DNA from 2 places in the Kitasatospora sp. NPDC048545 genome. Region 2 is predicted to be linked to the other one. Evidence: riboswitches for the same ligand, from Rfam matches in the RefSeq annotation. Region 2 holds a riboswitch; the other holds the start of a gene.
What was found. Region 2 has a riboswitch for cyclic di-AMP ahead of AB0D10_RS23090 (transglycosylase family protein). Riboswitches for the same ligand answer to the same signal wherever they lie in the genome.

Region 1 (15,419 bases), on a different contig from region 2:
GCTGGCGCTGCACCCTGTGCGGCAACCTCACCCGCTTCGACGTGACCCGCACCGCGCGGGTGACGGAGTTCCTGCACTTCGACCTCGCCGGCGACTCCAAGGTCGAGGAGACCGAGGTGCTGAGCGAGACCGTCGAGTCGGTGCGCTGCCGCTGGTGCAACGCCGTGGACCAGGTCGAGCTGGTGGCCCGTCCGGGTGCCGAGGGCGCGGAGGCCCCGACCGAGCAGGGCTGATCACCGCGGTGCGGCGGGCGGTGCGCGGCGCGCCCGTCCGCCGCACGGGACAATACAGACAAGACACACGGAGCGTGACGACAGGGGGCAGTCGCGGCCGTACCCAGCCGGAAACAGGATCGGAGCCGAGGACGTGGTGGACGCAGCGAAGGAGCCCGGCGAAGCGCAGGGGCTTCGGCCCGCTGCGCAGACGCCGGACGCCGGGACGGGACCGGCGGAGAGCGCCGTGCCCGCAGCCGGCGAGCCAGGGGTCGGCGGGTCCGGGCACGGCGGTGCGGAGGGCTTCGCGGCGGAGGGCGCCTCGTCCGGTGCCTCCGACGCGGCCGGCTCCCCGACCCCCTCGGAACTCCCCGGGTTCTCCGGCCCCGCCACGGAGCGCGCCGTCGAGAAGCTGGACCGGCCGCTGCCCGAGGGGGTGCGCCGTCGCGTGGTCGGGCTGGCCTCGGACGCGCTGGGCGGCCTGCCGCCGGGTGAGCTCCCGCAGAGCCTGCGTCAGTACGTGAAGTTCACCCCGGCGCGGCGGGCCAAGTACGCGGCCACGGCGCTGGCGGCCGCGCTGGAGGCGGAGCCGGCCTTCCGGGTGCGGATAGCGGAACGGCTGCGGCTGGGGCAGCCGGACCTGGTGCGGGCGCTGGAGTCGGGCAGCGTCCCGGGCGCCGCCGATCCGATGGACGTCGCGGCCGCCGCCTACCTGGTGCGTTCGGCGGGCTGGAGCCGGCTGGTCGCCGAGGTCGGCGAGGAGGCCGAGCGGGCCGGCGCCGAGGACGCGGCCGCCGAGGCGTCCCGGCTGGTGGAGAAGCTGCAGGCGGAGCTGGCCGAGGTGCGGGCCGCCGCGCGGGCGGACCTGGAGCGTCAGCGCGCGGAGTCCGAGGGCGTCCGGCGGGAGGCCGAGTCGCTGCGCAAGAAGGTGCGGTCGCTGGAGAGCGACACCCGCCGGGCGCAGGCGGAGACGCGCCGGGTGGCCGGGGAGCTGGAGGCCCTGAAGGCCCAGGGCGCGGCCGAGCGCAGCGCCGCCGAGACCGAGGCGCGGCGGCTCAAGCACCGGGTCTCCGAGCTGGAGACCGCCGCCGAGCAGGGCCGCCGGTCCGCCCGCGAGGGGCGCAGTGTCGAGGACATGAGGCTGCGGCTGCTGCTGGACACGATGTTGCAGTCGGCCCAGGGGCTGCAGCGGGAGCTGGCGCTGCCGGTCTCCCAGATCCGCCCGGCGGACCTGGTGGAGGCGGTGGTGCCGGGGGCGGCCTCCCCGCACGACGTGGCCCGGCGGGGGCTGGCCGAGGACGACCCGGCGCTGCTGGACCAGCTGTTGGCGATCCCGCAGGTGCACCTGGTGGTGGACGGCTACAACGTGACCAAGACCGGCTATCCGACGCTGCCGCTGGAGCAGCAGCGGATCCGGCTGTTGGGCGGGCTGGCGATGCTGGCGCAGCGCACGCAGGCGGAGGTCACCTGCGTGTTCGACGGGCAGGACCTGGACGTCCCGGTGATGATGGCGCCGCCGCGCGGGGTCCGGGTGCGGTTCAGCCGGACCGGGGAGACCGCGGACGAGCTGATCCGCCGCCTGGTGCGGGCGGAGCCGCAGGGCCGTCCGGTGGTGGTGGTGTCCGCCGACCGGGAGGTCGCGGAGGGCGTGCGGAAGGCGGGCGCGCGCCCGGTGGCGTCGGTGCTGCTGCTGAACCGGCTGGCCCGGCCCTGAACCGGGCCGGGCGGGATGACGCCTGCTCAGCGCCGGTTTCGCGGTGGTGTGCGGGTCCGGTGAAGTCGGTGTGGGAAACGGAGTTCACGCCTTCGGGGGAGTGGCAAAACCGGTAGATCCGCACTAGGGTCTGGCGTCAAACCTATTTTCCGGAATCTCATCCAATCGGGTGAGTCCGTTGGAAGAAGGAGCCGGTCTCTTGGCCTCCCACCGCCGTCCCAAGCAGCCGAGCCGCGCGCGGGTCTCCGTGCTCACCGCTGCCGCTGCGACCGCGGTCGCCCTCTCGGCCCAGGTGGCCGCGCACGCCGCGCCGCAGCCGAACAAGACGGACGTCAAGGCGCAGATCGACCAGCTCCAGGAGGAGCAGGAGCAGGCGGCGGAGAAGTTCAACGGCGCCAAGGAGCGGTCCGACCAGCTGCGCAAGCAGGCCGACCAGCTGCAGGACCAGGTGGCCCGCGGCCAGGAGCAGATGACCCAGCTGCAGGGCGGGCTGGCCGAGGTCGCGGGCGAGCAGTACCGCACCAACGGCATCGACCCCTCCGTCCAGCTGATGCTCTCCTCCGACCCGTCCGGCTACCTCCAGAAGGCCTCCACCGTCCAGCAGGCCAGCGCCAGCCAGGCCGAGGCGCTCAAGGGGCTGCTGGACCAGCAGCGCCGGCTGGACCAGGAGAAGTCCGAGGCCGCCGCCGTGCTGGCCTCCCTCGACACCACCACCAAGGACCTGAACCAGGCCAAGGCGGACGTCAACACCAAGCTGCAGGCCGCCCAGGACCTGCTGAACTCGCTCAGCGCCGCCGACCGCGCCGCGCTGAAGGCCCAGCAGGCGCAGGACGACCGGGCCTCGCGCGGCAGCGACCGGGTCGACCTGAGCAACCTGCCGCCGGCCAGCGGCTACGCGGCCGTGGCCGTGGCCAAGGCGATGAGCAAGCAGGGTTCCCCGTACGTCTGGGGCGCCACCGGGCCGAGCACCTTCGACTGCTCCGGGCTGATGCTCTGGGCGTACGGTCAGGCGGGCGTCTCGCTGCCGCGCACCTCGCAGGAGCAGGGCCACTACGGCACCGCGGTGCCCGGGCTGGCCGCGGCGCAGCCCGGCGACCTGGTCATCTACGGCGGCGACATGCACCACGTCGGGATGTACATCGGCAACGGCATGGTGGTCCACGCGCCGCACACCGGTGACGTGGTGAAGGTGATGAAGGCCGACGCGATGCCGATCAACACGATCCGCCGGGTCTGACGGCCCGACACGCCGGAGAGGTTCGACCGGCCCCTGTGATCCGCACCACCCCCGTCGGGGGTGGTGTTCAGGTTTTCGAGCGTTTTGCGACCAACGGGTGAGACCTGATCAGCCTTGCGTACGGCAATGGTCACCATCGGTCATTTTCACAAAGGAACTTGGGTAATCTTCCGTCTTTTTTCTGACAAGGATTTGAACCGATCACGGTTCAGTTACTAGGGTCATGCCCCAGAGCACCGCAGTGTCGATCACCCAGCCAGGGTGGCAGCGGTGGTCACCGTCGAGTTCGCGAGGCAGCGGGGCAGGTCGAAGCGACTGCCCGACAGGGGAGCCCAGCAAGCGGGGGCGCTGCGCAGCGGAGCCGGGGAACCACGTTCCTCCGGGGTGAATCGGCGCCAGGTCGGCCGGTGGAACGGCCGTGAGGCGTCGTAGGGCATGCTTCCGGCCCGAACCCGTCAGCTCACCCGGTAGGCGGACGTAGGAAGAAGGAGCCCGCCTTCGTGGCGTCCCATCGTCGTCCCAAGCCAGCAGGCCGCGCCCGCGTCTCGATCCTGACCGGTGTCGCTGCCGCAGCCGTCGCCCTCTCCGCGCAGTCCGGCGCGCACGCCGACCCGCAGCCGACCAAGGACCAGGTCAAGGAGCAGGTCGACCAGCTCAACGTGCAGGCCGAGGTGGCGACCGAGCAGTACAACGCCGCCCAGGAGAAGCAGCAGACGCTGGAGAAGCAGGTCTCCGGTCTTCAGGACCAGGTGGCCCGCCAGCAGGAGCAGGTGACCGACCTGCAGGGCGGCCTGGCCCAGATCGCCGGGGAGCAGTACCGCAACGGCGGCATATCCCCGACCGTCCAGCTGATGTTCTCGTCCAGCCCGGACAACTTCCTCACCCAGGCCGGCACGCTGAACCAGGCCGGTGACACCCAGAAGAACCAGCTGAAGCAGCTCCAGGAGCAGCAGCGCAAGCTCGACCAGGACCGCGCCGAGGCCCAGGGCAAGCTCGCCGAGCTGGAGTCGACCACCCAGCAGCTGAAGGCCTCCAAGGACGAGGTCCAGAACAAGCTGAAGGCCGCCCAGGACCTGCTCAACACCCTGACCGAGCAGGAGCGCCAGGCGCTGCGCGCGGCCGAGGAGAAGGCCGCCGCCGACGCCAAGGCCCAGGCCGACGCCGCGAAGGCCCAGCAGCAGGCCGCCGACCGCGCCTCGCGCGACAACAGCCGCACCAACCTGTCGGCGCCCTCGTCCACGCCGGCCGGCGCGCTCCCGGCCCCCGGCAGCTCGCGCGGTGCCGCCGCGCTCTCCGCCGCGGCCTCCAAGGTCGGCAGCCCGTACGTGTGGGGCGCCACCGGCCCGGGCTCCTTCGACTGCTCCGGCCTGATGGTCTGGGCGTTCAACCAGGTCGGCGTCTCGCTGCCGCGCACCTCGCAGGAGCAGGCGCACGCCGGCACCCGGATCGGCACCGACCTGTCCCAGGCCCAGCCCGGCGACCTCCTGATCTTCTTCGGGGACGCCCACCACGTCGGCATCTACGCCGGCAACGGCCAGGTGCTGCACGCTCCCAAGCCGGGTGCGTCGGTCCGCTACGAGGCCGTCACCAACATGCCGCTGAGCGGCATCGTGCGGGTCTGATCCCCGCTCGGCGCCTCCGGGCCCGGTCTTCCATCACGGAAGGCCGGGCCTGCGGCTTTTCCGGCTGCTCGGGCTGATGTCCGATTAGGAGTCAAATATTCGGGTCCGGAGGGGTTTGGACTCGCTTGCCCGGACTCGCTAACGTCTGCCACCGGACTCCCGCTCGACGGCCGCCCGCAGTGGGGCGGCGGCGGGGCCGAGCCGCCGGATTGGAGCCGTTGCCGCCATGCCCGTGCACCGCCGTTCCCAACTGCTCGCCCGCGCACTGGTGCTGACGGCGGCCGCCACCACCGCGCTCGGCGTCGCGACCGGAGGCAGCGCCCAGGCCGCTCCCGGCAGCCCGGACCCGACCGACCGCAAGGAGGTCAAGGCGCAGGTCGAGCAGCTCTACGAGGAGGCCGAGCAGGCGTCCGAGAAGTACAACGCGGCCCTGGAGGCCCAACGGCGCCTCCAGGGCGAGACCACGATCCTCCAGGGCGAGATCGCCGTCGCCCAGGACCAGCTCAACGAGCTGCGCGGCAGTCTGGCGACCGTGGCCGGGGCGCAGTACCGCGGCGGAGGGATGGCCCAGGCCGCCCAGCTGATGCTGTCCTCCGACCCGGCGGGGTACCTGGCCCGGGCCCGGACCATGGGCCAGGAGGCGCAGCGGCAGCATGAGACGCTGCACGAGCTGGTCGCCCGCGAGCGCCGGCTCGACCAGCGGCGCGTCGAGGCGACCGGCAAGCTCGCCGAACTGGACGAGGCCCGCCGCTCGCTCGCCGACAACAAGCAGCAGATCCAGCAGCGGCTCGCCGAGGCGCAGAAGCTGCTCAACGGCCTGGGCGCCGGCGAACGGGCCAGGATGACCGCCCAGGACGCCCGGGACGCCGAGCAGCGCGCCACCCGCGGCACCGACCGGCTGGACCTCGGCTCCGCCCCGGCCGCCTCCGAGCGCGGGGCGGCCGCGCTGGCCGCCGCGGTGCGGATGGTCGGGGCTCCGTACGTCTACGGAGCCACCGGGCCCCGCGCGTTCGACTGCTCCGGTCTGATGTACTACAGCTGGCGGCAGGCCGGAGTGACCCTGCCGCGCACTTCGCAGGCCCAGGCGTACGCCGGCCGGCGGATCAACCTCTCCGAAGCGCGACCGGGAGACCTGGTGATCTTCTACCGGGACATGCACCACGTCGGCATGTACGCCGGCGGCGGCGTGATCGTGCACGCCCCCTACCCGGGCGCCAAGGTCCGCTACGAGAGCGTCAACGCCATGCCGGTCTCGGGGGTGGTCCGGCTCTGAGCGCCTCGACGTCCGGCCCCCACGGGCCGCACCCGATAGACCTGCCCCGTCGCGCGCTGTCGCGGCGGGGTGCGCTGCTGCTCGCGGCCGGCGGGCTGGCCCAGCTGTCGCTGCCGCCGGTCGCCCCGGCGGCGGCACCGGCCCGGCAGGCGGCCGATCGGCGCGCCGAGGTGGCCGCGGTGCTGGCGGAGCGGGCACGCTCGCTGCCGGCCCGTTCGGGGCTTCCGGTGGTCGGGGCGGCGTACCGCAACCTGGTGCTCGCCGCGGGCGGCGGGCCGGACCGGCTGACCGCCGCGGCCGACCTGGTGGTGCGGATCGCCGGGTACGACGACGACCCCGTGGTGTACCCGCGCCGGATCGCGCTGACCGGGGCCCAGGACGGCTGGCGGGTCGAGCGCGAGGAGAGTGCGAGCGGGCCGCCGGCGCTCTGGGACTTCGGCCCCGTACGGTCGGCGCCGGGCGCGCACTGCCTGGTGCTCGGGTCGGCCGACGGACCCGACCCGGCCGGACTGGTCGCGGTGGGGGACCGGGCGGTACCGGCCGTCGAGGAGGTCTGGGGCGGGGCGTGGGCCGGTCGGCTGCTGCTCGAACTGCCCGCCACCGAGGAGCAGTTCGCGCGACTGTTGGAGGTCGACCCGGCGGGCTGGGCGGGCATGGCGGCGGTCACTGTGGCCGCCCCCGGCGCGCCCCGGCACACCCCGGCGGACCGGGTGCTGGTCAACCCCGAGGCGTACGGGCGCCTCAGCGACTTCGGCCGGCAGGTGGTCATCACGCACGAGGCCACCCACGTCGCGACCAGGTCCGACACCCGGGCCTGGACGCCGCTGTGGCTCTCCGAGGGCGTCGCCGACTGGACCGCCTACCGTGACTCCGGCCGCAGCCCGCAGCAGATCGCCCCCGAGCTGGCCCGGGACGTCGCCGCCGGGCGGCTGCCCGCCGACCTGCCCGAGGACCGGGACTTCGCCGCCGGGGCCGCCGGCATCGCCCAGGCCTACGAGCAGTCCTGGCTGGCCTGCGAGCTGATCGCCCGCCGCTACGGGCCGCAGCGGCTGGTCGCCTTCTACCGGGCGGTCGGCGCGGCCGACGGGACGGACGAGGATCGCGAGCGCCGTACGGACCGGCTGCTGCGCGCCGAACTGGGCGTCGGCCTCGGCGAGTTCGCCAGGCTCTGGCAGGCCGAGGTGGCGGCGCTGAAGGACTGAGGCCGACGGCCGGAACCGACGGCCGGAGTCCGGCCCTCCTGCTCGGGCCCGGCCCGGCGTGGCCGGTTCAGCGCCGCTGTTCGGCCGGCGCGCCCGGGTGGTCGATGCCGTCCAGCAGGTCCTGCTCGTACGCGATGCCCGGGCGCACCGGGTAGCCCGCGGCCGGCAGCGCGGCCGGGTCCCGGTCCAGCACCACCGTCGGCGGCAGCGGTGCCTCGCCGCGGGTGGAGCGCCACAGCCGGACGCAGGAGAGCACGGCGGCGGCCACCAGCAGCAGGTTGCGCAGGGCCAGCACGGTGATCGCGAGCGGGTCGCTGGCCAGGACCTGGGTGAACATCGTCGGGAACTCGACCAGCGTCAGCGGGCAGGCGATCAGGATCAGCAGCGCCACCGGCCGCTGGCTGGTGCCGCGCACGGTCAGGCAGACCGCCGCGACGCCGACCAGCCAGACCAGGTACTGCGGGCTGATCACCCGGCTGGTCACCACGAAGATCAGCAGCGCGCACAGCGCCGCGTCGTACATGGTGGCCGCGTTGCGGCGCTTCGAGGTGAAGCGCCACAGCAGCAGCCAGAGGAAGCCCAGCACCGTGCCGGCCATCATCACCTTGCTGATCACGCCGACCCACGGCCCGAGCATCTCGGGGGAGCCGTAGTTCATGGTGACCCGGCCGTCCCAGCCCCCGGCGATCCGGGCCAGGTGCAGCGGCAGGGCGCCGACCGACTCCACCTCGATGCCGCGGTCCTTCTGGAAGGCCAGGAAGTCGAAGGCGCCGTTCATGCCGGCCGCCAGCAGGAAGCCGATCGAGACGGCGGTGGCCCCCGCCAGTGTCCAGGAACGGCGGGTGCGGCGGCCGGAGGGGATGCCGATCAGGCCGAGCAGCGGCCAGACCTTGACGATGCCGCCCAGGCCCAGCAGCAGCCCGCCGACCGCCGGGCGGCGGATCAGTGCCAGCAGGCCGGCCAGGGTGACCGCGGTGACGATGACGTCGAAGCGGTTATAGATCATCGGACCGAGCAGCGGGACCCCCGCCACCCACATCCAGGCGCCGGTCAGCGCCCGGCCCCGGCGCAGGCCGGTGCGGACCAGCAGCGCGGCCGCGGCGGCGTCGGCGACCCCGCAGATCACCCAGAACGAGACCAGGTACGACCAGGGCAGCAGGCCCGGCAGCAGGATCACCAGGGCGGCGCCCGGCGGGTACTGCCAGGTCACGTCGTCGAAGGGGAAGGTGCCGGTCTGCAGCACGCCGTACCAGGCGTGGTAGATCATCCACACGTCGGCGGTGACGTCGCCGCCGGGTGACTTCAGCACGCCGGTGATCAGCAGCACCAGCACGGTGCGGGTGGCCACCCAGGTCGCGCCGAGCGCGGCCAGCGCCCCGAGCGGGCGGCCGAGCCGGCCGCGCGACGAACCGGACTCGGTGGCCGGGGCCAATTCCACTGCGCTCCCTCGTTCGTCTCGGACGTCCTCACCGGAGGCGTCGTACTGACGGACGCCGGGGCCGTCGTGTCCGCGGCCCCGGGGCCGACCTCCGGACCCACGTACTAGGACTGACCCGGGGGTCAAACGGTTGCCGTGCGCGGTTCCGTTCCCGGCGGGTCATGGTGTTGACCTATCGTACGGATCACCCAGCGGTACACCGCGCACCCCCCGACCGAGCGAGCCGTGGCCTGATGCACAGAACCTTGATCGTCACCAATGACTTCCCGCCCCGCCCGGGGGGCATCCAGGCCTTCGTCCACAACATGGCCGTCCGTCAGCCCGCAGGGAGCATCGTGGTGTACGCCTCGACCTGGCGGGACGGCAGCGAGGTGAGGCGCTTCGACGCCGAGCAGCCGTTCCCGGTGATCCGGGACCGGACGAAGGTGATGGTTCCCACACCCCGGGTCACCCGGCGGGCCGCCGAGATCCTGCGCGCCGAGCAGTGCGACTCGGTCTGGTTCGGCGCCGCTGCCCCGCTCGGCCTGATGGCGCCCGCGCTGCGCCGGGCCGGCGCCGGGCGGCTGCTCGGCATGACGCACGGCCACGAGGCCGCCTGGGCCCAGCTGCCGGGCTCCCGGCAGCTGCTGCGCCGGATCGGCGCGGGCACCGACGTGCTGACCTACCTGGGCGAGTACACCCGCTCCCGGATCGCCGCCGCCGTCGGGCCGCGGGCCGCGGGCCGGATGGTGCAGCTGCCGCCGGGCGTGGACGAGTCGACCTTCCACCCGGGCTCCGGGGGCGCCGAGGTCCGCCGCCGGCTCGGGCTCGCGGACCGGCCGGTCGTGGTCTGCGTCTCCCGGCTGGTGCCGCGCAAGGGCCAGGACACCCTGATCGAGGCGATGCCGCAGATCCTGGCCGACGTGCCGGACGCGGTGCTGCTGATCGTCGGCGGCGGGCCGTACCGGGCGGACCTGGAGAAGCTCGCGGACGCCAAGGGTGTACGGGACTCGGTGCGGTTCACCGGTTCGGTGCCCTGGGAGGAGCTGCCCGCCCACTACGGGGCCGGGGACGTCTTCGCGATGCCCTGCCGGACCCGGCGCGGGGGCCTGGACGTCGAGGGCCTGGGCATCGTCTACCTGGAGGCCTCGGCGACCGGCCTGCCGGTGGTCGCGGGGGACTCCGGCGGTGCACCTGACGCGGTGCTGGAGGGCGAGACCGGTTACGTGGTGCCCGGCGGTTCGGCCGCGGCGTCGGCCGAGCGGATCGTGCGGCTGCTGCGCGACGAGGAGCTGCGGCGGCGGATGGGCGAGGCCGGGCGGCGGTGGGTGGAGCGCTCCTGGCGCTGGGACCTGCTGGCCGGGCGGCTGACCTCGCTGCTGGCGGCCTGAGGCCCCGAACGGCGCAGGGCCCTGCCTCCGGGAGGAGGCAGGGCCCTGCGGCTGCGGTGGTCACTTCTTGTAGAGGGCCTCGACCTCGGCCGCGAAGTCCTTCAGCACGAGGTTGCGCTTGAGCTTCAGCGAGGGCGTCAGGTGGCCGCTCTCCTCGGAGAACTCGGTGTCCAGCAGGCGGAACTTCTTGACCGCCTCGGCGTGCGAGACGGCCGCGTTGCCGTCGTCCACCGCGCCCTGCAGGGCGGCGAGCAGGTCCGGGTCCTCGGCGAGGTCGCCGACGGTGGCGTCGGCGGGCTTGCCGTTGAGCTCCTTCCACTTGGGGAAGAAGTCCGGGTCGACGGTGATCAGGCAGGCGATGAACGGCTTGCGGTCGCCGACCACCATGACCTCGCCGACCAGGGCGTGGGCCCGGATCCGGTCCTCGATCACGGCCGGGGCGACGTTCTTGCCGCCGGCCGTGACGATGATCTCCTTCTTGCGGCCGGTGATGGTCAGGTAGCCCTCGGAGTCCAGCGAGCCGATGTCGCCGCTGGCCATCCAGCCGTCCCTGAGCGTGTCCGCGGTGGCGTGCGGGTTGTTCCAGTAGCCGGTGAAGACGTGCGGGCCCTTGAAGAAGACCTCGCCGTCCTCGGCGACCCGGACCGAGGCGCCGGGCACCGGCTGGCCGACCGTGCCGATCTTCGGCTTGTCCCACGGGTTGAAGGTGGTGGCCGCGCAGGTCTCCGTCAGGCCGTAGCCCTCCAGGACGGTGAAGCCGATGCCCCGGTAGAAGTGGCCCAGGCGCTCGCCGAGCGGGGCGCCGCCGGAGATGGCGTGGGTGGCGCGGCCGCCGAGCGCGGCGCGCAGCTTGCTGTAGACCAGCTTGTCGAAGACCGCGTGCTTGATCCGCAGGACCAGGCCGGCGCCGCCGGCGTCCAGCGCCCGGCTGTAGGCGATCGCGGTCTCGGCGGCCTTGTCGAAGATCTTGCCCTTGCCGTCGGCCTGGGCCTTGGCGCGGGCGGTGTTGTAGACCTTCTCGAAGACTCTCGGCACGCCCAGGATCAGGGTCGGCCGGAAGGCCGCCAGCTCGGCCGTGACGTCCTTGATGTCGGAGACGTGGCCGAGCTTGATCGGGGCCATCGCCGGGGCGATCTCGGCGATCCGGCCGAGCACGTGCGCCAGCGGCAGGAAGAGCAGGACGGAGCTCTCGCCGGTGCGGAACAGCGGGGCCAGCCGTTCGACGATGTTGCCGCACTCGGCGAGGAAGTTGCCGTGCGTCAGCTGACAGCCCTTCGGGCGGCCGGTGGTGCCCGAGGTGTAGACGATGGTCGCGATCGAGTCGGAGTCGGCGCTCCCGCGGTGCTCGGCGACGGTCTCGTCGGAGACCCCGTGGCCGGCCTCGGCCAGCGCGGCGACCGCGCCCTGCTCGATCTGCCAGGTGTGCTTCAGCTCCGGGAGACGGCCGCGGACCGCCTCGACCACCTCGTGGTGCTGGTCGGTCTCGGTGAGCACGGCGACCGCGCCGGAGTCGCCGAGGATCCACTCCACCTGCTCGGGGGAGGAGGTCTCGTACACCGGCACGGTGATGGCACCGGCCGACCAGATCGCGAAGTCCAGCAGCGTCCACTCGTACCGGGTCCGGGACATGATGCCCACGCGGTCCCCCGGGCGGATGCCGGTGGCGATCAGGCCCTTCGCTGCGGCGTGCACCTCGACCAGGAACTGGGCGGCGGTCAACTCCTGCCACTGGCCGTCCACCTTGCGGCTGAGGACCACGACGTCCGGGTGCCGCTCGGCGTTCTGGTGCACGAGGTCGGAGAGGTTACCGCCGCTCGGTACCTGGTAGAGGGCCGGAAGGCTGAAGTCGAGCAAGACTGCTCCTCGTTCGCGACGCTGCGGGACGGCAGGACGTTACTGCCCGGTAGGCAGCTTCGGCCAGGGGGGTCGGCCCCGGTGTTCGAAGTGTCACACCCGGCCGGGTCCGACCAGGCCGTGACCAGGTCGTTCGAATGGCACCCTACGGCAGCCCCGCGGTGACCGGCCGGTAGCATGCCCCGCCGCCCGGCGCCCGCCGGGCCGCGGCCGCCTGCGGAGCACCGCCCGTGCCGCCGACCGGATCGCCGGTCGCGATAGCCTGCTCCGGGCGGACCGGGCCGAGGGCGCCCCGGCCGGGCCGGCAGGCAGAGGGACGACGCGGAGGGCCATTCCATGGCGGAGCACACCAGGTCGAGCATCACCATCGACGCGAGCCCGGCCACGGTCATGGCCGTGATCGCCGACTTCGCCGCCTACCCGGCCTGGACCGGTGAGGTCAAGGAGATCGAGGTCCTGGAGACCGGCGAGGAGGGACGCGCCGCCAAGGTCCGGCTGCTGCTCGACGCCGGCGCCATCCGCGACGAGCACGTCCTCGCCTACACCTGGGACGGCGACCGCGAGGTCGGCTGGACCCTCGTCCGCAGCCAGATGCTCCGCTCGCTGGACGGCTCGTACACCCTCGCGCCGCTGGCCGGCGGCCGCACCGAGGTGACCTACCAGCTCGCCGTCGACGTCAAGATCCCGATGCTCGGCATGATCAAGCGCAAGGCCGAGAAGGTCATCATCGACCGCGCCCTGGCCGGACTGAAGAAGCGCGTCGAGGACGCCGACGGCAAGCCGCGCTCCGAGGGCTGACACGGCGGAACGGGGGTCGACGGCATGACGGCGACACGCACCATCCTGGTCAGCGGTGACGCGGGCGCGCCCGCGGTGGCCGCCGCCACCGCCCTGCACGCCGCACGGCGCGGACACCGCACCTGGCTGCTGGCGGCCGACGACCCGCACCGGGCGCTCGACTCCGCCCTCGGCACCCGGCTGGAGCCCGAACCGCTCGGCTACGCCCCGGGCCTGACCGTCTCCCGAATCGACGAGCAGGCCGCCTTCCGCTACGCCGTCGGCGAGCTCACCGGCCGGCTCAAGCCCGCCCTCGACCTGCTCGGCGCCGAACAGCTCGACCCCGAGGAGCTCACCGCTCTCCCCGGCATCGCCCGGCTCGCCCTGCTGCGCGCCCTGCCCGCCGCGGACCAGGACGTCCTGGTCGTGCTCGCCCCGCCGCCCGCCGAGCTGATCGCCACCCTCGCCCTGCCCGAGCAACTGGCCCGCTACCTGGACCGGCTCGTCCCCGAGCAGCGGCAGGCCGCCCGGGCGCTGCGCCCGCTGCTGGCCGGACTGGCCGGCGTCCCGATGCCCGCCGACTGGCTGTACGAGGGGCGCGGCAAGGCCGCCGCGGCGCTCGCCGAGTCCGGCGCCGCGATCGCCGACCCCGGCACCAGCGTCCGCCTGGTCGTCCCCGCCGACGGCCACCCGTACGGGGAACTGCGCCGGATCCGGGCCGGGCTCGCGCTCCACGGGCACCGGCCGGACGCCGTGGTCGTGCACGGTGTGCTGCCCGAGGCCGCCGCCGCCTCGCCCGACCCCTGGCTGGCCGCGCTGGCCCGCCGACGGCAGGAGGAACTGGCCGCCCTCGCCGCCGGGACCGACGCCCCGGTCCTGGTCACCGGCCTCGCCGACGCCAGCCTGGAGGCCGTCGCCGACCGCCTGTACGGGGACGGCCCCGGCCCCGAACGGCTCGCCCCGGTGCCCTGGACGGTCGAGGACCGGCTCGCCGAGGACGGCCTGCTGGTCTGGCACCTCGACCTGCCCGGCGCCGACCGGGCGGAGCTGGACCTGGTCCGCCGGGGCGACGACCTGGTGGTCGGCCTCGGCGCCCACCGCCGGGTGCTCACCCTGCCGTCCGCGCTGCGCCGCTGCACGGTGGCCGGGGCCGGGCTGCTGGACGGGGCGCTCACCGTGCGGTTCGCTCCCGATCCTTCGCTCTGGCCGCAGGGCTGACCGGCCACCCGGCGCGGATCCGAGGCCCCGTGGGGGCCTGCGGCAGGGCCTCCCACGGGCCCGCATCGGGGCCCCGGGCAGGCGCCGTTCGGCCTTTCCGGGGGGTACGGCCGGTCGGGTAGCGTCGGGCCGGAGGGCCGCGGGGTGCGGCCACGGCCGAGGAGGCGCCCGCGATGACCAGCACCGACGACCGCACCGAGCCCGTCGACGACCGCACCGAGCCCGTCGGGGGCCGCACCGAGGCCGCCGACGGGCGGGCCGGGCAGGTTGACGGGGAGGAGGGGGCTCGGGCCGACGGGCAGGCTCACCCGTTCGGGCCGGAGCTGGGCCCGCTGGTGGACGAGGTGCGCCGGTTCGCGACGGCCCTCGGCGAGAAGGCGCAGGAGACCAGCGCCACCACCCTGATCACCCTCTCCGGCCTGGCCGACCGCCTGCGCGCCCAGCAGCCGGAGATCTACACCCACCTCGCCGCCGCCGGCTCCGGGATCGCCGCCGCGGGCGCCGAGCTGCTGGCCGCCTACCGCGCCGCCGTGGCCGGGCACGAGAGCCGCTGGACCGCCGGGCAGGGCGCGGCCACCGAGAAGATCGACCTCGACGGGCCTGACGAGCCGTCCGCCAAGCAGTGAAACCGTAACTTTCGGAGGGTGACTGCGTTGCTCCCGTGCGTCACGAAGGGGGAGATTAGATACGACTTTTGAAGCGTCACCGCGCGGTTGCCCCAAAATTGTCTTCGAATAATGTATGCGAGGCTGTGTACGGGGGCCGGGTTGGGCGGTACCGTTCCGTCCAGCGGGAACGAGTGAATAGCTGAGGGACACATGGCTCTGACCATCGGCGTCGATGTCGGCGGGACCAAGATCGCGGCAGGTGTGGTCGACGAGACGGGCGAGATCCTGGCCCGGACCAGGGTGCCCACCCCGGCCGACCCTCAGTGGGCGGTCGATGCCATCGCGCAGGCCGTGCGCGAGCTCAAGGAGGAGCACCCCGGCGTCACCGCGGTCGGGGTCGGCGCTCCCGGCTTCGTCGACAGCAACCGCTCCACGGTGATCTTCGCGCCCAACATCGACTGGGAGAACGAGCCGCTGCGCGGCCGGATCGAAGAGCTCACCGGCCTGTCCGCGGTGATCGAGAACGACGCCAACTCCGCCGCCTGGGCCGAGTTCCGCTTCGGCGCGGCCGCCGAACACCAGGACATGGTGCTGATCACGGTCGGCACCGGCATCGGCGGCGGCATCGTCATGGACGGCCGGCTGCACCGCGGCCGGTTCGGCGTGGCCGGCGAGATCGGCCACCTCAACATGGTCCCGGACGGCCTGCAGTGCGGCTGCGGCGGCAAGGGCTGCTGGGAGCAGTACGGCTCCGGGCGGGCGCTGCGCCGCTACGGCCGGGAGAAGGCGGCGGCCGACCCGGTGCGCGGCCGGCGGATGCTGGAGCTCAACGACGGCGTCGCCGAGACCATCCGCGGCATCCACATCACCGAGGCCGCCGAGGCCGGCGACCCG
Region 2 (15,419 bases):
GAAGGGGCGCCAGGGCCGGTCGGGTAAGCCCCGCAGCGGGTCAGGAGGCGATACCCCAGGCGATCCCGTCCAGGATGTCGTGCTCGCTCACGACCACCTCGGCGGCACCGGTCCGCTCCATGATCTCCAGCAGTTCCAGCGCCCCGGCCGCGATCACGTCCACCCGGCCCGGGTGCATCGACGGGATGGCCGCGCGCTCGGCGTGGGTCGCGGCCAGCAGCTCGCGCGCGATCCCGGCGACGCGCTCCCGGCTGACCCGCGAGTGGTGGATCGCCTCCGAGTCGTAGCCCGGCAGCCCCTGGGCGATCGCGGACACCGTGGTGACCGTCCCGGCCAGGCCCACCAGGGTGGCCGCGCCGGTCAGCGGGACGACCTCCTCGGCCTTGTCCAGCTCAGCCCGCACGTGCGCCCGCGCCAGCGCGATCTGCTCCTCGGAGGGCAGCTCGGCGCCGTCGAAGTGCCGCTCGGTGAGACGCACGCAGCCGATGTCCACCGAGCGGGCCGCCTGCACGTCGTCCGTGCCGAGCACGAACTCGGTCGAACCGCCGCCGAGGTCGAAGACCAGGTACGGGGCCGGGAACCGGCCGCCGGTCAACTCCTTGGTGGCGCCCAGGAAGGACAGTCGCGCCTCCTCCTCGCCGCTCACCACCTCGGGCTCGACGCCCAGGACGTCGCGCACGCCCTTGACGTACTCGTCGCTGTTCTCCGCGTCCCGGGAGGCGCTGGTGGCGACGAAGCGGACCCGCTCCGGGCCGACGCCGAAGCCGGAGATGATCTCCTGGTACTCCCGGCAGGCCGCGAAGGTGCGGGCCAGCGCGTCCGGGTGCAGCCGGCCGGTCCGGTCCACGCCCTGGCCCAGCCGGTTGACGATCATCCGGCGGTCGAGGTCGGTGATCTCCCCGGTCTCCGGGTCCAGGTCGGCAACCAGCAGCCGGATCGAGTTGGTGCCGCAGTCGATCGCGGCCACCCGGGTCATGGTCACCGCGACTCCTGCTGCCCGTCGGCGTCCGCGGCCGTCGCGTCCTGCCCGGCGTCCTCCGCGGCGCGCTTCCTGGCGGCGCGCTCGGCGGTCTTCTGCTGCTTGGCGGCGATCACCGCCTCGTGGTCCTGGTCCTTGGCGCGGTTGCGGCCGACCCGCTCACCGGCGGCCTGCACCTCGGCCGGGGAGACGCACGGGCCCTTGGCCCACCAGGCCTCCAGCATGCCGATCGCCTCGTCGCCGAGCGGGTTGACGCCCTCTCCGGCCGCCAGCGAGTGGCCGACCAGCACGTGCAGGCACTTCACCCGGTCCGGCATGCCGCCGGCGCTCGGGAAGCCCTCCAGCACCTCGATCGCGTCGCGCCGGGCGATGTAGTCCTCGTGCGCCGCCTGGTAGGCCGCGGCCAGCTCCGGATCCTCGGCGAGCCGGGCGGTCTGGTCCTTCATCACGCCGTCCGCCTCCAGGGTGCCGATCAGCGAGGCGGCCTTGGGGCAGGTCAGGTAGTACAGCGTCGGGAACGGCGTGCCGTCCGGCAGCCGGGGTGCCGTCTCCACGACGTCCGGGTTCCCGCAGGGGCAGCGGTGCGCCACGCCGCGCAGGCCGCGCGGCACCCGGCCGAGCTGGGCGGCGATCGCCGCGACGTCGGCGTCGGAGACGGTGGGGTGGTTCTCAGTGGTCATGGGGGGAGGTGTCTCCAACGGAGGACGGCGGGAGCGGAAGGGGGGTGGAGGGGGCCGACGCGGCGGTGTCGGCGGCGTCGACCGAGTCCCAGATGCTGGCGTACCAGGGCTTGGCGGCGTTCGCCTGACCGGCTGCCGCGCCGGTGGCCGGGGCGCCGGCGGAGGAGGAGGGCTTGGCGGAGGTCTGGCCGGCCGGGTCGACCGCGATGTACGGGGTCTCCCCCGGCACCGCGTAGTGCAGCCGGGCGCGCGCCTGCGCCTTGACGTACTCCGGGTCCTGCCAGCGGGCCTTGTCCCGGCGCAGCTGCTCGACCTGCTGGCGCGCGTGGTCGGCCTTCGCCCGCTGGGCGGAGATCTCGGCGCGCTGGGAGATGAACTGCCGCGTCGGGTAGGCGAGGATCGCCACCAGCGAGCAGAGCACCAGGACGAGGACGGTCGCCCGGCTCGTGAACCGAGGCCGGGCCGCCAAGCCCGGGATCCTCCATCCTGCCATCTCCCGTATCCCCTCCTGGTCGCGACGGTGCCCCGCCGTCCACCCTACGGGGTGAACGGCGGGGCACCGGTCAGGCGTGCGCTGGCGCGGGTGCTCAGCCCTCGTGCTTGAAGCGCGGGAAGGCGCCGCGGCCGGCGTACTCGGCGGCGTCGTCGAGGATCTCCTCGATGCGCAGCAGCTGGTTGTACTTGGCGACGCGCTCGGAGCGGGCCGGGGCACCGGTCTTGATCTGGCCGCAGTTGGTGGCGACGGCCAGGTCGGCGATGGTGACGTCCTCGGTCTCGCCGGAGCGGTGCGACATCATGCAGCGGTAGCCGTTGCGCTGGGCCAGCTCGACGGCGTCCAGGGTCTCGGTCAGCGAACCGATCTGGTTCACCTTCACCAGCAGCGCATTGGCGGTGCCGGTCTCGATGCCCTTGGCCAGGCGGGCCGGGTTGGTGACGAACAGGTCGTCGCCGACCAGCTGGACCTTGTCGCCCAGCTTGACGGTCATGGCCTTCCAGCCGTCCCAGTCCGACTCGTCCAGCGGGTCCTCGATGGAGACCAGCGGGTAGGCGGCGACCAGCTCGGCGTAGTACTCGATGAGCTCGGCGGCCGACAGGGCCTTGCCCTCGAACTGGTAGGCGCCGTCCTTGTAGAACTCGGAGGCGGCGACGTCCAGGGCCAGCGCGATGTCGCGGCCGGGCACGTAGCCGGCCTTCTGGATGGCCTCGGTGATCAGGTCCAGGGCCTCGCGGTTGCTGTCCAGGTTCGGCGCGAAGCCGCCCTCGTCGCCGAGGCCGGTGGACAGGCCGCGCTCCTTCAGCACGCCCTTGAGGGTGTGGTAGACCTCGACGCCCCAGCGGACGGCCTCGGAGAAGGACTCCGCGCCGATCGGGGCGATCATGAACTCCTGGATGTCGACGTTGGAGTCCGCGTGCGAGCCGCCGTTGAGGATGTTCATCATCGGGACCGGCAGGACGTGCGCGTTCGGGCCGCCCAGGTAGCGGAACAGCGGCAGGTCGCTGGCCTCGGAGGCGGCGTGCGCCACGGCCAGCGAGACGCCCAGGATGGCGTTCGCGCCGAGCGAGGACTTGTCCGGGGTGGCGTCCAGGTCCAGCATGGCCTGGTCGATCAGGCGCTGCTCGGTGGCGTCGTAGCCGACCAGCTCCGGGCCGATCTGCTCGATGACGGCCAGGACGGCCTTCTCCACGCCCTTGCCGAAGTAGCGGTTCTTGTCACCGTCGCGCAGCTCCAGCGCCTCGAAGGCACCGGTGGAGGCACCCGAGGGGACAGCGGCACGACCCGTGCTGCCGTCGTCGAGGCCGACCTCGACCTCGACCGTGGGGTTGCCGCGGGAGTCGAGGATCTCACGGGCTACGACGACATCGATGGACGGCACGAGGCATCTCCTTGCGGAAGCAGGGTCCAACTGACGGTGGCGCTGTCAGCGGGACGATTGCGGAGTCGTTACGGACCAGAGCCTAACCGCCCGGGCTCCCGGGACCACGTCGGCCTCGGTCCCGTCTCAGCGTGTGGCCCCACTACCCACCGGTAGTTCACCTGCTTGTCCCAGCTTGTCCCACCGGACCGGGCGAATGCGGACGAAGGGGGCCGGCGGTGCCGACCCCCCTCTTCGCACCCCGGCACCGGGCCGGTGCCGGTGCGGACGGGCTCAGCCGAGGTGCAGGACCTGGCCGGGCATGATCAGGTCCGGGTCGCCGCCGACCGTGCCGCGGTTGCCGTCGTAGAGCGCGTGCCAGCCACCGGACACGCCCTGGGCGGTGGCGATCGACGACAGGGTGTCACCGGAGCGGACGGTGTAGTCGTGGCCGGTCTGCGCGGCCGGGGCCGGCTGGGCCGCGTGCTTGGGGGCGTACTGCTGCGCCGACTGGTCGACGGGCTTCTCGGCCCGGTCGGGCGCGGCGTGCTTCGGGGCCTGCTTCTGCGCGGGCTTCTCGACCGGCTTCTGCGCGGGCGTCTGCACCGGCTTCTCGACCGGCTTCTGGGCCTGGCGCTTGGGCGTCTGCTGCTGCGGGGCGGACTGGGGCTTGGCGTCCGAGGAGGTGTCGACGGACGCCGGGGCGCCGCCCTTGCTCAGGCCGGCCTTGACGGAGCAGACCGGCCAGGCGCCCGGGCCCTGCGCGGCGAGCACCTTCTCGGCGACCGAGATCTGCTGCCCCTTGCTGGCCTGGTTGGCCTGCGGCGCGTAGGCGGTGCCGCCGTACGCCTTCCACGTGCTGGAGGTGAACTGCAGGCCGCCGTAGAAGCCGTTGCCGGTGTTGATGCCCCAGTTGCCGCCGCTCTCGCACTGGGCGACGGCGTCCCAGGTGGAGGCGGGGGCGGCGGAGGCGCCGGTGGCGGTGAGGAGCGGCATCGCGAGTCCGACGCCGGCCACACCGGCGACGGCGATGGCCTTCTCGGTCTGAGTGCGACGACGGTGGCGGCCAGATCCAACGAACAGCATGAGGAGGTCCCTCTCCGCACGCCTGCGAGGTGAGCTGTCGGGTTCGGACCGGGAGGTGGCCCGGCCGCCGTGCGCGGACGATTCCGCTCGGGCGGCTTCACCCCAAGCCGTGGGGACGGCAACAAACCTGGTTCCCCCGCCCCTGCCCAGGGTCTGGTCGGTTTCCCGTGGCGCGGCGGGCAGGATTCGGCGTTCCGCGCACGAGGTCCGCAGCTGCGAACTCCAGGGAGACTAGACAGATCCTCAGACCGATCACAAGCTCATATCACCGATATCACACAGAAATTACGGCACGTGTCCGATCGCCTACCAACGGCGCCGCCATGTCTGGATTGATGGCCGTTCACACCCCGCCGGAAGGGCGTCGGGCGACGCTCCGCCAGTGCATCGCCCGCCGTTTCGTCACCTTGTGTCAGTTTGTCGGAGACGCGTAAGGGGAGTGCGGAGGCGTGTGCGGGGCGCGGCTCTCCGGACTGAATTCGACCGGGAGTTCCCGCAGTCCACGCATGATCAGGCCACCGCGCCACCGCAGATTCTCCGGACTTTCCGCGAGTTGCAGATCCGGCAGCCGGGAAAGCAGCGTCGCCAGCGCGGCACGCCCCTCCAGACGGGCCAGCGGAGCGCCGATGCAGTAGTGGATGCCGTGCCCGAACCCCAGGTGGGGATTGTCCTTCCGGGCCAGGTCCAGGGTGTTCTCGTCCGAGAACCGGGCCGGATCGCGGTCCGCGGCGGCCAGCACCACCAACACCGGATCACCCACCGGGATGTCCACCCCGCCGATGGTCAGCGGGCGCGTCGCGAACCGCCAGGTCGCCAGCTCCACCGGCCCGTCGTAGCGCAGGAGTTCCTCGATCCCCGTCTCCAGCAGCGCGCTCTCCCCGCGCGCCACCGACTCCTGCAGCGACCGGCGCTGCTCCGGGTTGCGCAGCAGCGCGTACGTCCCGTTGCCGATGAGGTTCACGGTCGTCTCGAAGCCCGCGAAGAGGAGGATGAAGGCCATCGCCGCGGCCTCGTTCTCGGTCAGGTGCTCACCGTGGTCGCTCGCCCGGATCAGACCCGAGATCAGGTCGTCCCCGAGGTCCGCCCGCTTGCGGTGGATCAGCTCCAGCAGGTACGCCCGCATCCGCTTCACCGCCCGGCCCACGCCGCCGCGTTGACCACCCCCGTGCCGGATCATCATCCCCGCCCAGTCGCGGAAGTCGTCCTGGTCCTCGGCCGGCACGCCCAGCATGTCGCAGATCGCGTAGATGGGGAGCGGGAAGGCGAACTCGTGGATCAGGTCCGCCGAACCGCGCTGCGCGAAGCCGTCGATCAGCCGGTCGGTGAGCTGCTGCACCCGCGGCTCGAACTCGGCCACCCGGCGCGGGGTGAACGCCTTCGACACCAGTCGGCGCAGCCGGGTGTGGTCCGGCGGGTCGATGTTCAGCAGGTGCGTCATCAGGTCCGCCTGCCGCTCCCCCGGGATGCCCACCCGGCCGGTGCGGTGCGCCTGCTCGCTGTGGTGCGCCGGGTTCTTCGACAACCGGCCGTCCGCGAGCGCCTGCCGGGCGTCCGCGTACCTCGTCACCAGCCAGGCCTCGACACCGCTCGGCAGCGTCGTGCGGTACACCGGGGCGTGCTCGCGCAGCCACGCGTAGGCGGGGTACGGGTCGGCGGCGAACTCCCAGGTGAACAGCTGCGGAGCGGCGGCGTCGGGCCGCACTCCCGCGGGCCGGGCGGGGTCGTCGGACGGCACTGCGGCGGACCGGGCGGAGTCGGGCTGAGCTGGCATGGGACGACCGTATCCGGTGGGTGCGCGCCCCCTTCCGCCGACGGCGCGCGACTCCCCCGACAACGGCGTGCGACGGGCGCGCCAACGCTCCGTGGACGACCCGTGGACGGTCCGTGGACAGCTCTTGGAAAGCTCTTGGCCGGACGGCGGGCGTGAGCCTGGTCACCTGAGGGGTAATCCCTGTTGCGGAGGGTCAGGAACTGCCTACGATCCTCCGCAGTACGCGTGGGCGCCGGTGCGGTGTCGCCCACAGGGAGGAGCAGGCCATGCGGGTCAGCGGGTCAGTCGTCGTCATCGCGGTACTCGACGGCGGGTCGGGCGCCGACCTCGCCCGCCGGTTCGCCGCGGCCGGCGCCGCCGGAATGCTGATCGCCGACCAGCACGTCGGCATCGCCGAGGACCTCGCCGCCGAACTCGACCGGACGGGCTGCCCCGTCGTCGGCGTGTCCGGCGACATCCGCCGCCCCAGCGACGTCGCCGCCCTCGTCGACACCGCCGAGAAGCACCTCGGACCGATCGACCTCTTCGCCGTCGCGGGCCCGGACGGCGAGCGCATCGTCTCCCTCGCCGACCTGCCCGACCACCTCGACCTGGAACGGCTCGCCGAACTCGTCGTCCTCGTCGGCGAGGCCATCGGGGAACTCGTCCCGCCGCAGCGGCACCCGGTCGAGACCGCCGCCCGGGCGGCCTGAGCACCCGGGGCCCAGCCCGGGCCCCCGGCCTCCGCCCGGCCCCGCCCGTCCGGCCTGTGCCCCGCCCTCCGGCAGGGCCGGAGCCCTACTCCGGCTTGAGGCCCTCGGCCGCGCGCACCGCGTCCCGGTACCCGCGCGCGGCCGAGCGCAGCGCCGCGTCCACGTCCACCCCTGCGTCGTGCGCCCGCTGCGCCACCGCCAGCAGCAGCCCGCCCGCCGACTCCGCGGTCAGCGCGTCCGGCAGCTCGTACGGCTCGTCCGGAACCCCCGTGAAGCCCGCCCGGCGCACCCGGGACACCAGCTTCGCCGCGTACGCCAGCGACGGCAGCCCGGCCGGCACACCGTCCAGCACCGACTCGCGGTCCGCCTTCTCCGCCGCCTTCAGCTGCTCCCAGTTCGCCTCCACCTCGGCGGCGCCACCGGCCTCGACGTCACCGAACACGTGCGGATGCCGGTACATCAGCTTCTCGACGATGTCACCGGCCACGTCGTCGACGGTGAACGGCTCCGTCGGGTGCTCCTCCGCGATCCGGGAGTGGAAGAACACCTGGAGCAGCACGTCGCCCAGTTCCTCGCGCAGCGTGTCCCGGTCCCCCTCCTCGATCGCCTCGACCAGCTCGTACGCCTCCTCGACCAGGTACTTCACCAGGCTCTCGTGCGTCTGCTCGGCGTCCCACGGGCAACCGCCCGGCGAGCGCAACCGGTCCATCACCGTCACCAGGTCCAGCAGCCGCGACCCCGGAAGGTCGTACGAACCCGGCAGCACCTCGATCTCCGGCACCTCACCCGCCCGCTCCACCGCCAGCCGCGCCAGCGCGTCGGTCAGCCCCGGATCCCCGTCCGGGCCGCCCAGCCACACCGTCGCCCCGGCCCCGGCCGGCTGCCCGGTCAGCAACCGCGCCAGCGCGGGCACCGACCCGGCCGGCGCCACCTCCACCGCGACCCCGGCCTGCCGCACCGCGGCCACCTGCGGATGCCCGTCGTCCCCCACCAGCACCCGCCCCGCCGACCGCAGCGCCTCCCACGCCGGCCACGCCAGCAAACCGGGAGCCACCCGGTGGGTGGTGGTCAGCAGAATCAACTTGGCGCCCGGAGCATTCGTCGTCACACTCCGAACCTACCCGCCCGCCACCACCCACCACGGCCGTCACCCCACCCTCCCCGACAGCCTCGGACAGGCCGCCCCGACGGCCTCGCCCGGCACGGGGACCCGCCGGCCGGGCCGACGTCCCATTCCCGAGCGCCACCGCCCGGGCCGGGGCACGCGCCGGAAGCGCCCGGTGCACCTGCCCGGCATCACCACCGCGGGCCGGGCCGAAGGCCTTGGCAGACCGGCATCCCCACACGGGCGGGACGTCGACCCCGCCGACTTCCTGCGCTCCCGGCGCCCGGCGCCCGGCACGCTCCACGAGGGCCGGCAGGCCGGCACAGCGCTCGGGGGTACGAAGGAGTACCGCCCCGCCCGTCTCCCCGCACGCCCGGGGTCGGCCCCACCGATGTCCCGCTCCCGAGCGCCTCCGCCCGGTCCCAGGGGCCCCTGCGGAGGAGAAGGCCCCCGGGGGATCGGCCCGCTCTCCGGCGGCGGGGCACTCGGCGACGGGTACGGAGGCCGCACCGGACGTCGGATCCGCCGACTTCCCGCTCCGGGCTCCGGGCTCCGGGCGCGGGCCGCGGGCCGCGGGTCAGCGGGGGGACGGGGGCCAGGGGGTGGGGTGGTGGGGGTGGAGGGTGGAGAGGGATTCGCGCAGGCGGCGGACGGTGGGGTGGTGGGGGCCGTCGCGGCGTTCGCGTTCGAGCAGCAGGGGAAGCAGCCACTGCCAGGCGTTCTGGGGGTCGCCGGTGGCGGCGAGGTGGAGGCCGATGCGCTCGCGGAGGTCGTAGCTGCGCTCGGGGTCGGTGTCGAGGCCGGATTCGAGGCGGGCCGTGTGGGCGACGAGGAGGGCCTGGTACTCGGCGAGGGCGTCGGCGCCGTGGCCGAGCCGGGCGAGGCAGATGGCGGCGCGGTAGCGGTGGTCGAGGCCTTGGGGGCCGTGCGGGCCGCCGTCGGCGGTGGCGGCGAGGCGGCGGTACTCGACGAGGGCCTGCTGGGGGTGGCCCTCGTGGAGGAGGGTGCGGGCATGGATGGTGCGGATGGTGCGCACCAGGGGTGCGGCGTCGCCGAGTTCGGCTTCGGCGCGGGGCAGCAGGTGGGCGGCGAGGCCGAGCACCTCGGTGTGGTGGCCGGCGTCCACGAGGTCGGAGAGGCGGGCGCACTGGGCACCCAGGTCGGGGAGCGACGGCGGTGGCGTGGTGGGTGCGGGCGGGACCGCAGGAGCGGCCGGGACGGGCGTGCGCAGGAAGGGGCGCGGCTCCGAGCGGACCGGCGGCACGGCCTCGGCGGCAGCCGCGGCAGCGGGCTGCGGCTGGTGCGGGAAGCGGTACGGCCGTACCGGGTCGGGCAGCGGCGCGTAGCGGGGTTGCGGGGTGCCTGCGGCCGGGGGCAGCAGCGGGAGCAGCCGCCCGTACACGGTCTGGGCGTCGGCGGGGCGGTCGGCGGGGCGCTTGGCGAGGAGGTCGAGGACGAGCCGTTCCAGCGACTGCGGCACGTCGGGGCGCAACTCCCGGAGGGGGACGGGTGGTTCGTCGACGTGTCGGCGCAGGACACCGAGCGCGGTGGGTGCCCGGAACGGTTCCTCGCCGGCGAGCATCTCGTGCAGCAGGCAGCCGAGCGCGTAGAGGTCACTGCGGGGGTCGGTGGTCGCGGCGAGGGCCTGTTCGGGGGCCATGTAGGAGGGGCTGCCGACGGGGACGCCGGTGAGGGTGAGGCGGGTGGCCTCGGTGTCGAGGGCGGTGGCGATGCCGAGGTCGAGCAGGACGGTGCGGCCGTCCTCGCGGACCATGACGTTGCTGGGTTTGAGGTCGCGGTGGACCACCGGGATGGCATGGACGGCGCTCAGCGCGGTGCAGAGCTGGGCGGCGACGGCGACGGCGCGTTCGACGGGGAAGGGCGCGTCCTCGGCGATGAGGTCGGCCAGGCTGACGCCCGGGATGCGCTGCATGACGAGGTAGAGCTCGCCCTCGTCCTCTCCGGCGTCGAAGACGGTGACCAGGCCGGGGTGGTCGAGCGCGGCCGTGACCCGGCACTCGCGCAGGAAGCGGCGGCTCAACTCGTCGCCGTGCCGGTTCCGTCCACCGGCGGGACCGCTGCCCGGACCGGTGCCGCCGGGGAGCAGGTGCTCGGGGCGGAGCAGCTTGACCGCGACGGGGCGGTGGAGCCGCTCGTCCTGGGCCGCCCAGACCTGGCCCATGCCGCCGTGCCCGATCTTCTCGGTGAGCCGGTAGCGGCCGGCGATCAGCCGGGTGACGGTCACGGCCGGTCCTCGCGGGCCTGCCGGCGCAGCAGGTCGCCGAGTTCGCGCAGGTCGTGGGCGGTGCCGGGGGCCGGGGTGGCGGGCGCGGCGGGAGCCGGGGGTGCGGTGGGCGTGGTCGGAGCGGGCCCGCCGGCCGGTACGGGGACCCCGTACCCGGGCGCGGTCGCCGCGTAGGGCGAGGCACTCGGCCCGGCGTACGGCGAGGCGGTCGGCGCCGGGTAGGGCGACGGGTACGGCGCCTGCGGTTCGGGCCGCCGGCCGGCTTCCCAGACCGCACGGCGGTCCATCAGCAGGAAGTGTGCCGTCGGCGTCAGCCACAGCACGGCCAGGGTGATCTGGCCGGTGACGTCGGCGGTCGGGTCCTTGAGGGAGCCCGAGATGCCGGCGGAGACGATCATCGTCAGCAGCAGGGCGCAGAACACCACCGCGCCGAGGACGTCGTACGCCCGTCTGCGCCGGACCGCGAGCAGCAGCGAAGGGATCGCACCGAGCAGGCCGAACGTCAGCAGCGGGGCCGCCGCGCACGCCACCCGCGCGGGCGTCCCGAACCGGCCGGGTATCGACGCCGCCCCGACCGCCGCCCCCGGCACCGCACTCGGCGCGGGCACCGCCCCCGGCATCCCGCCCGGCCGGTACGGAGTGCCGCCGGGCGGCGGCCCGAACTGCCCGGGGTACTGCCCTGACATGCGCGCTCCTGAGCTGGTGACGGCCGGCACCGGTGGCGGTGCGAACGGTTCAGCACACCGTACCGCCCGGTCCGGTCGGCCCGGAGGCCTTCCGTCCGCCCGGTGCCGCATCGGTATCGCCCCGGTACCGCCCCGCTACTGAGCCGCCGTCACCCTTCCCGGGGAGGGCTGCTGAGCGCGCGTCACCTCAGTCGACGGGCGGTGCCAGGGTGCCCGTCGCCAACGCGTCCGTCGCGCCCTGGACGAGGGTGCGCCCGAGGGCGGCGGCCCGGCCGAGGGCCGTGTCGAAGGCGGCGAGGCGGGCGAAGGCGGTGCCGAGCCGCTGCTGGGCGGGGAGCGGGAGCCGGGGCAGTTCGACGCGGCGGATGTCGAGCCGGGCGGTGGTGGTGGCGTGGCTGGCGGCGCGCCGGGTGCCCACGGCGGAACGGAAGTGGCCGGCCAGGAACTCGGGGTCGAGGGCGGCCGGGTCGGGTCGCAGCAGGTGGAGCTGGCGGCCGAGGGCGACGCCGACCAGCGGGCCCTCGGCGGGGACGACGCGGGCGGTGCCGCCGCCGAGGGCGGGGACGAGGACGTCGCCGGGCCGGGTGCGGACGTCCCCGGCGGGGCCGGTTCCGCCGGCGAGGACGGCGCTGGGCTCGGCACCGGTGGCGAGGTCCTGGTCCGTGACCACGGGGACGACCTCCCCACCGCCGCCCGCACTGCCCGTACCGGTACCCGCGCCGCCCGCACCCGCCGCTCCGGCGGCACCCGCACCCGTCCCGGCCGGGCGGGTGGCGGCGCCGGTCCCGGAGGAGTACACCTCCAGCGCGCCGCCGCGGACCAGTTCGCCGATGGTGACCACACCGGTGGACGCAGCACCGGCACCGGCTGCAGCACCGGCCCCGGCACCGGCTGCGGCGACCGGCTGCGGCAGCAGCGTGGCGGGGTCGGCCAGGTCGGCGAGGAGTTCGGCCAACCGGCTGCCGAGGTGGGAGAGTTCGGCCGCGCCACCGAGCGGGGCGGCGGGCGGGACGTGCCGGGCCGGCGAGAGGTCGGTCTCGTCGTCGAGCAGATCGATGGCGGCCACCGCCCGGTGGACGCCGGGGCGGTCGGCCGGGACCGGCAGCCCCTCGCGGGCCGACAGGTCGAAGCCCCGCCAAGCGCCCAGGACGGTGCGGCGCAGCTCGGGCCAGTCGACCTTGCCCCGGCCACCCTCGGGGGCCGGCGCCCCCGCGGCCCCGGCCGGGGGTGCCGATCCGGCGTCGAGCAGCAGCACCTGGCGGAAGTCGTCCCCCGGCTTCGGCGCACGCAACACCCACAGGTGCAGCGGGACGCCGTACGGCGGGGCGGCGCCGGCGGGCAGCGCGATGACGGCGCGCAGCGCGCCGGAGCGGAGCAGTTCGGCGCGGATGCGGCGGCCGGAGCGCCGGGCGGCGACGGTCGGCGGGAGCAGCAGGGCGGTCAGTCCGCCAGGGCGGGTGTGGGCGAGGCAGTGCAGCACCCAGGCGAGTTCGGACTCGCCTCGCGGTGGCACGAGACCGCCGGGCCAGCGGGCGTCGAACTGCAACTCGTCGTGGCCCCAGTCCCGTTCGTTGTACGGGGGCTGGCAGAGCACGGCCTCGAAGGTGTCGCCGGGGTAGCCGTCGGCCCGCAGGGCGTCGCCGGTGCGCAGGTCGAGCGGGAGCGGGCCGGGCTCGCCGGCGGGTGTGTGCAGGGCGAGCCGGAGCCGGGCGAGGGCGGCGGCGACCGGGTCGGCGTCCTGGCCGTAGCGGCCGGTGGTCGGCGGGTGGGCGAGCAGGACCGAGCCGAGGCCGACGGCCGGGTCGAGCACGGTGGCGGGGACGCCGGCGACGGCGGCGAGCAGTTCGGCGGCCTCCGGCGGGGTGGGGCTGAGCAGACGGGTGTTGGCCTCGGCGTGACGGGTGAGCAGTTGCTCGTACGCGCCGGCCGGGCCGGCGTCGGCGGCGAGCGCGGCGAGCAGCCGGGCGAGGTCCAGCTGGGTGCTGCCGAGCAGACCGGGGAGGCCGAGGAGGTGGGCGCCGTCCGGACCGAAGGCGTGAACGGTGATGTCGGCCACGGCCCGGGGCAGCGCGAGGGCGAGCCGGGTGTCGGGCTGGCCGGCGAGTTCGGCCCAGCGCTGGGGCGCGCGGTGGAGCAGCAGGAGCAGGGCGCCCGCCTCGACGAGCGGGGCGGCGGGGTGACCGGCCGGGTCGCGGAGGGTGTCGACGAGCTGCCAGGCCCGTTCCAGCAGCGGGAGTTCGGCGATCTTGCCCTGGGCGCGCAGCCAGGAGTCGACGTCGGCGAGCGCGAAGGTCGGACTGGCGTCGGTCCCGCCGACCGGGCGGGGGAAGTCGGGGTGGCGGCGGCGCCAGTTGCTGACCGCGGCGCGGCCGACGCCGGCCAGCCGGGCGATCTCGACGGCGGTCACTTCGGGGCGGTCCGGCACGGGGGCTCCTTCGGTGGGGGTGGCCGCGCGGCGGGGTCGGCTGTGACCACACAGCATAGCGACGCACCTTTCGATCCGAGTTCACATGTGAACGGAGCTCTTTTGTGAAATCTCGTTGACAGAGTTCACGCTCGGGTGGTGTGATCTCTCCGTCGCCACCGAACGGGGGCGGCGCAGGGAAACCACCGATCACCGGGAGACACCCATGTCCGCGAACGCCCGCCGCTCCACCACCCGTCGCACCGCCGCGCTGCTGCTGGGCGCCGCACTGGTGACGCTCTCCGCGACGGCCTGCAACTCCACCGGCGGTTCCTCCGTCTCGACGGAGGCGAAGCAGACCACGGCCGCGGCCGGCTCCGACGCCGCCAAGCCGGCCGGGGGCGCACCGGACGCGGCCGCGCCGGCCGGAGGCAAGCCCGCCGACGCCGCCAAGGCCCCCGCCAAGGTCGGCGACACCATCGCGCTCAAGGGCAACGACCCGGCCGACACCGCCGACGTGACGCTGGTGAAGGTGGTCGACAACCCCGACGGCGCGGACGAGTACACCCACCCGGCCGACGGCAAGCGCTTCGTCGCGGTCCAGTTCCGGATCAAGGCGAGCGGCAAGAAGGCCTACAGCGACGCCCCGGGCAACAGCGCCAAGGTGGTGGACGCCCAGGGCCAGGCCTTCGGCACGACGATCGCGGACACCAAGGCCGGCCCGAGCTTCCAGGTGCCCGCCAACATCGCCCCCGGCGAGACCGCCCTCGGCTTCGTCACCTTCGAGGTGCCGAAGGACGCCAAGCTCGACAAGGCCCAGTTCGGCCTGGACAGCGGCTTCGCCCCGCAGACCGGCCAGTGGAAGCTCGGCTGACGGCCCTGTTCACAGCCGTCGCCGTCAGTGCCCGAACGCAGAACGGCGGCCCCGGGCCGAAGCCCGAGACCGCCGTGCACCGCCCCTGCGGGCGCTACTTCTTCGCCCCCGCCAGGTCGTCGAACATGGCCGACAGGAACTCCGTGCACCAGCCGAGCAGTTCCCGGCCGACCAGCGGCTTGCCGCCGATCCGCCCGGTGCTCGGACGCGGCACCAGGAGTTGCTGGGCCGCCGCCTTGACCTGGCTGCGCGGGTAGAGCCGGTTCAGCCGCAGCTGCTGGGACTCCCGCAGTTCCACCGGCCCGAAGCGGACGTTGGAGCCCTGCAGGGTGATGTCCGAGATGCCGCACCGCCGGGCGTACAGCCGCAGCGCCGCGACCAGCAGCAGGTTCTCCACCGGCTCGGGCAGCTTGCCGTAGCGGTCGACGAGTTCGTCCCGGACCTGCGTGATGTCCGCTTCCGAGTTGACCGCCGCGATCGAGCGGTACGCCTGCAGCCGCAGCCGCTCGCCGGGTGCGTAGTCGTGCGGCACGTGGGCGTCGACCGGCAGCTCGATCTTGACCTCCAGCGGCTCCTCCTCCGGCTCCCCGCCGCCGGCCAGCGACTCGCGGAACTCGGCCACCGCCTCGCCGACCATCCGCATGTAGAGGTCGAAGCCGACGCCCGCGATGTGCCCGGACTGTTCGCCGCCGAGCAGGTTGCCGGCGCCGCGGATCTCCAGGTCCTTCATGGCGACGTACATGCCGGCGCCCATCTCGGTGTGCTGGGCGATGGTCGCGAGGCGCTCGTGCGCCGTCTCGGTGAGCGGCTTCTCCGGCGGGTACAGCATGTAGGCGTAGCCGCGTTCGCGGCCACGGCCGACACGGCCGCGCAGCTGGTGCAGCTGGGAGAGGCCGAAGGTGTCGCCGCGCTCGACGATCAGGGTGTTGGCGTTGGAGATGTCGATGCCGGACTCCACGATCGTGGTCGACACCAGGACGTCGAACTCCTTCTCCCAGAAGTCGACGACGACCTTCTCCAGCTGGGTCTCCCCCATCTGCCCGT

Region 1: another riboswitch for cyclic di-AMP. It lies ahead of AB0D10_RS30360 (NlpC/P60 family protein); the one in region 2 lies ahead of AB0D10_RS23090 (transglycosylase family protein).

The regions. Positions count from the first base shown of each region.
Region 1 covers NZ_JBEZIQ010000038.1:54,664-70,082, forward strand. Annotated here, with positions in the region: gene AB0D10_RS30345 (hypothetical protein) at 1-233, shown strand, start outside; gene AB0D10_RS30350 (NYN domain-containing protein) at 625-1,926, shown strand; gene AB0D10_RS30355 (NlpC/P60 family protein) at 2,126-3,163, shown strand; cyclic di-AMP (ydaO/yuaA leader) riboswitch at 3,500-3,653, shown strand; gene AB0D10_RS30360 (NlpC/P60 family protein) at 3,664-4,785, shown strand; gene AB0D10_RS30365 (NlpC/P60 family protein) at 5,012-6,058, shown strand; gene AB0D10_RS30370 (hypothetical protein) at 6,238-7,260, shown strand; gene AB0D10_RS30375 (glycosyltransferase family 87 protein) at 7,328-8,698, opposite strand; gene AB0D10_RS30380 (glycosyltransferase family 4 protein) at 8,932-10,068, shown strand; gene AB0D10_RS30385 (AMP-dependent synthetase/ligase) at 10,129-11,922, opposite strand; gene AB0D10_RS30390 (SRPBCC family protein) at 12,259-12,720, shown strand; gene AB0D10_RS30395 (ArsA-related P-loop ATPase) at 12,745-13,917, shown strand; gene AB0D10_RS30400 (DUF5304 family protein) at 14,091-14,543, shown strand; gene AB0D10_RS30405 (ROK family glucokinase) at 14,736-15,419, shown strand, end outside.
Region 2 covers NZ_JBEZIQ010000024.1:122,066-137,484, reverse strand. Annotated here, with positions in the region: gene AB0D10_RS23110 (Ppx/GppA phosphatase family protein) at 41-976, opposite strand; gene AB0D10_RS23105 (DUF501 domain-containing protein) at 979-1,677, opposite strand; gene AB0D10_RS23100 (septum formation initiator family protein) at 1,649-2,128, opposite strand; gene eno (phosphopyruvate hydratase) at 2,247-3,533, opposite strand; gene AB0D10_RS23090 (transglycosylase family protein) at 3,807-4,598, opposite strand; cyclic di-AMP (ydaO/yuaA leader) riboswitch at 4,604-4,767, opposite strand; gene AB0D10_RS23085 (cytochrome P450) at 5,011-6,369, opposite strand; gene AB0D10_RS23080 (SDR family NAD(P)-dependent oxidoreductase) at 6,636-7,061, shown strand; gene AB0D10_RS23075 (MazG family protein) at 7,147-8,169, opposite strand; gene AB0D10_RS23070 (serine/threonine-protein kinase) at 8,744-10,411, opposite strand; gene AB0D10_RS23065 (hypothetical protein) at 10,408-11,097, opposite strand; gene AB0D10_RS23060 (N-6 DNA methylase) at 11,285-13,522, opposite strand; gene AB0D10_RS23055 (DUF4352 domain-containing protein) at 13,728-14,375, shown strand; gene mfd (transcription-repair coupling factor) at 14,470-15,419, opposite strand, start outside.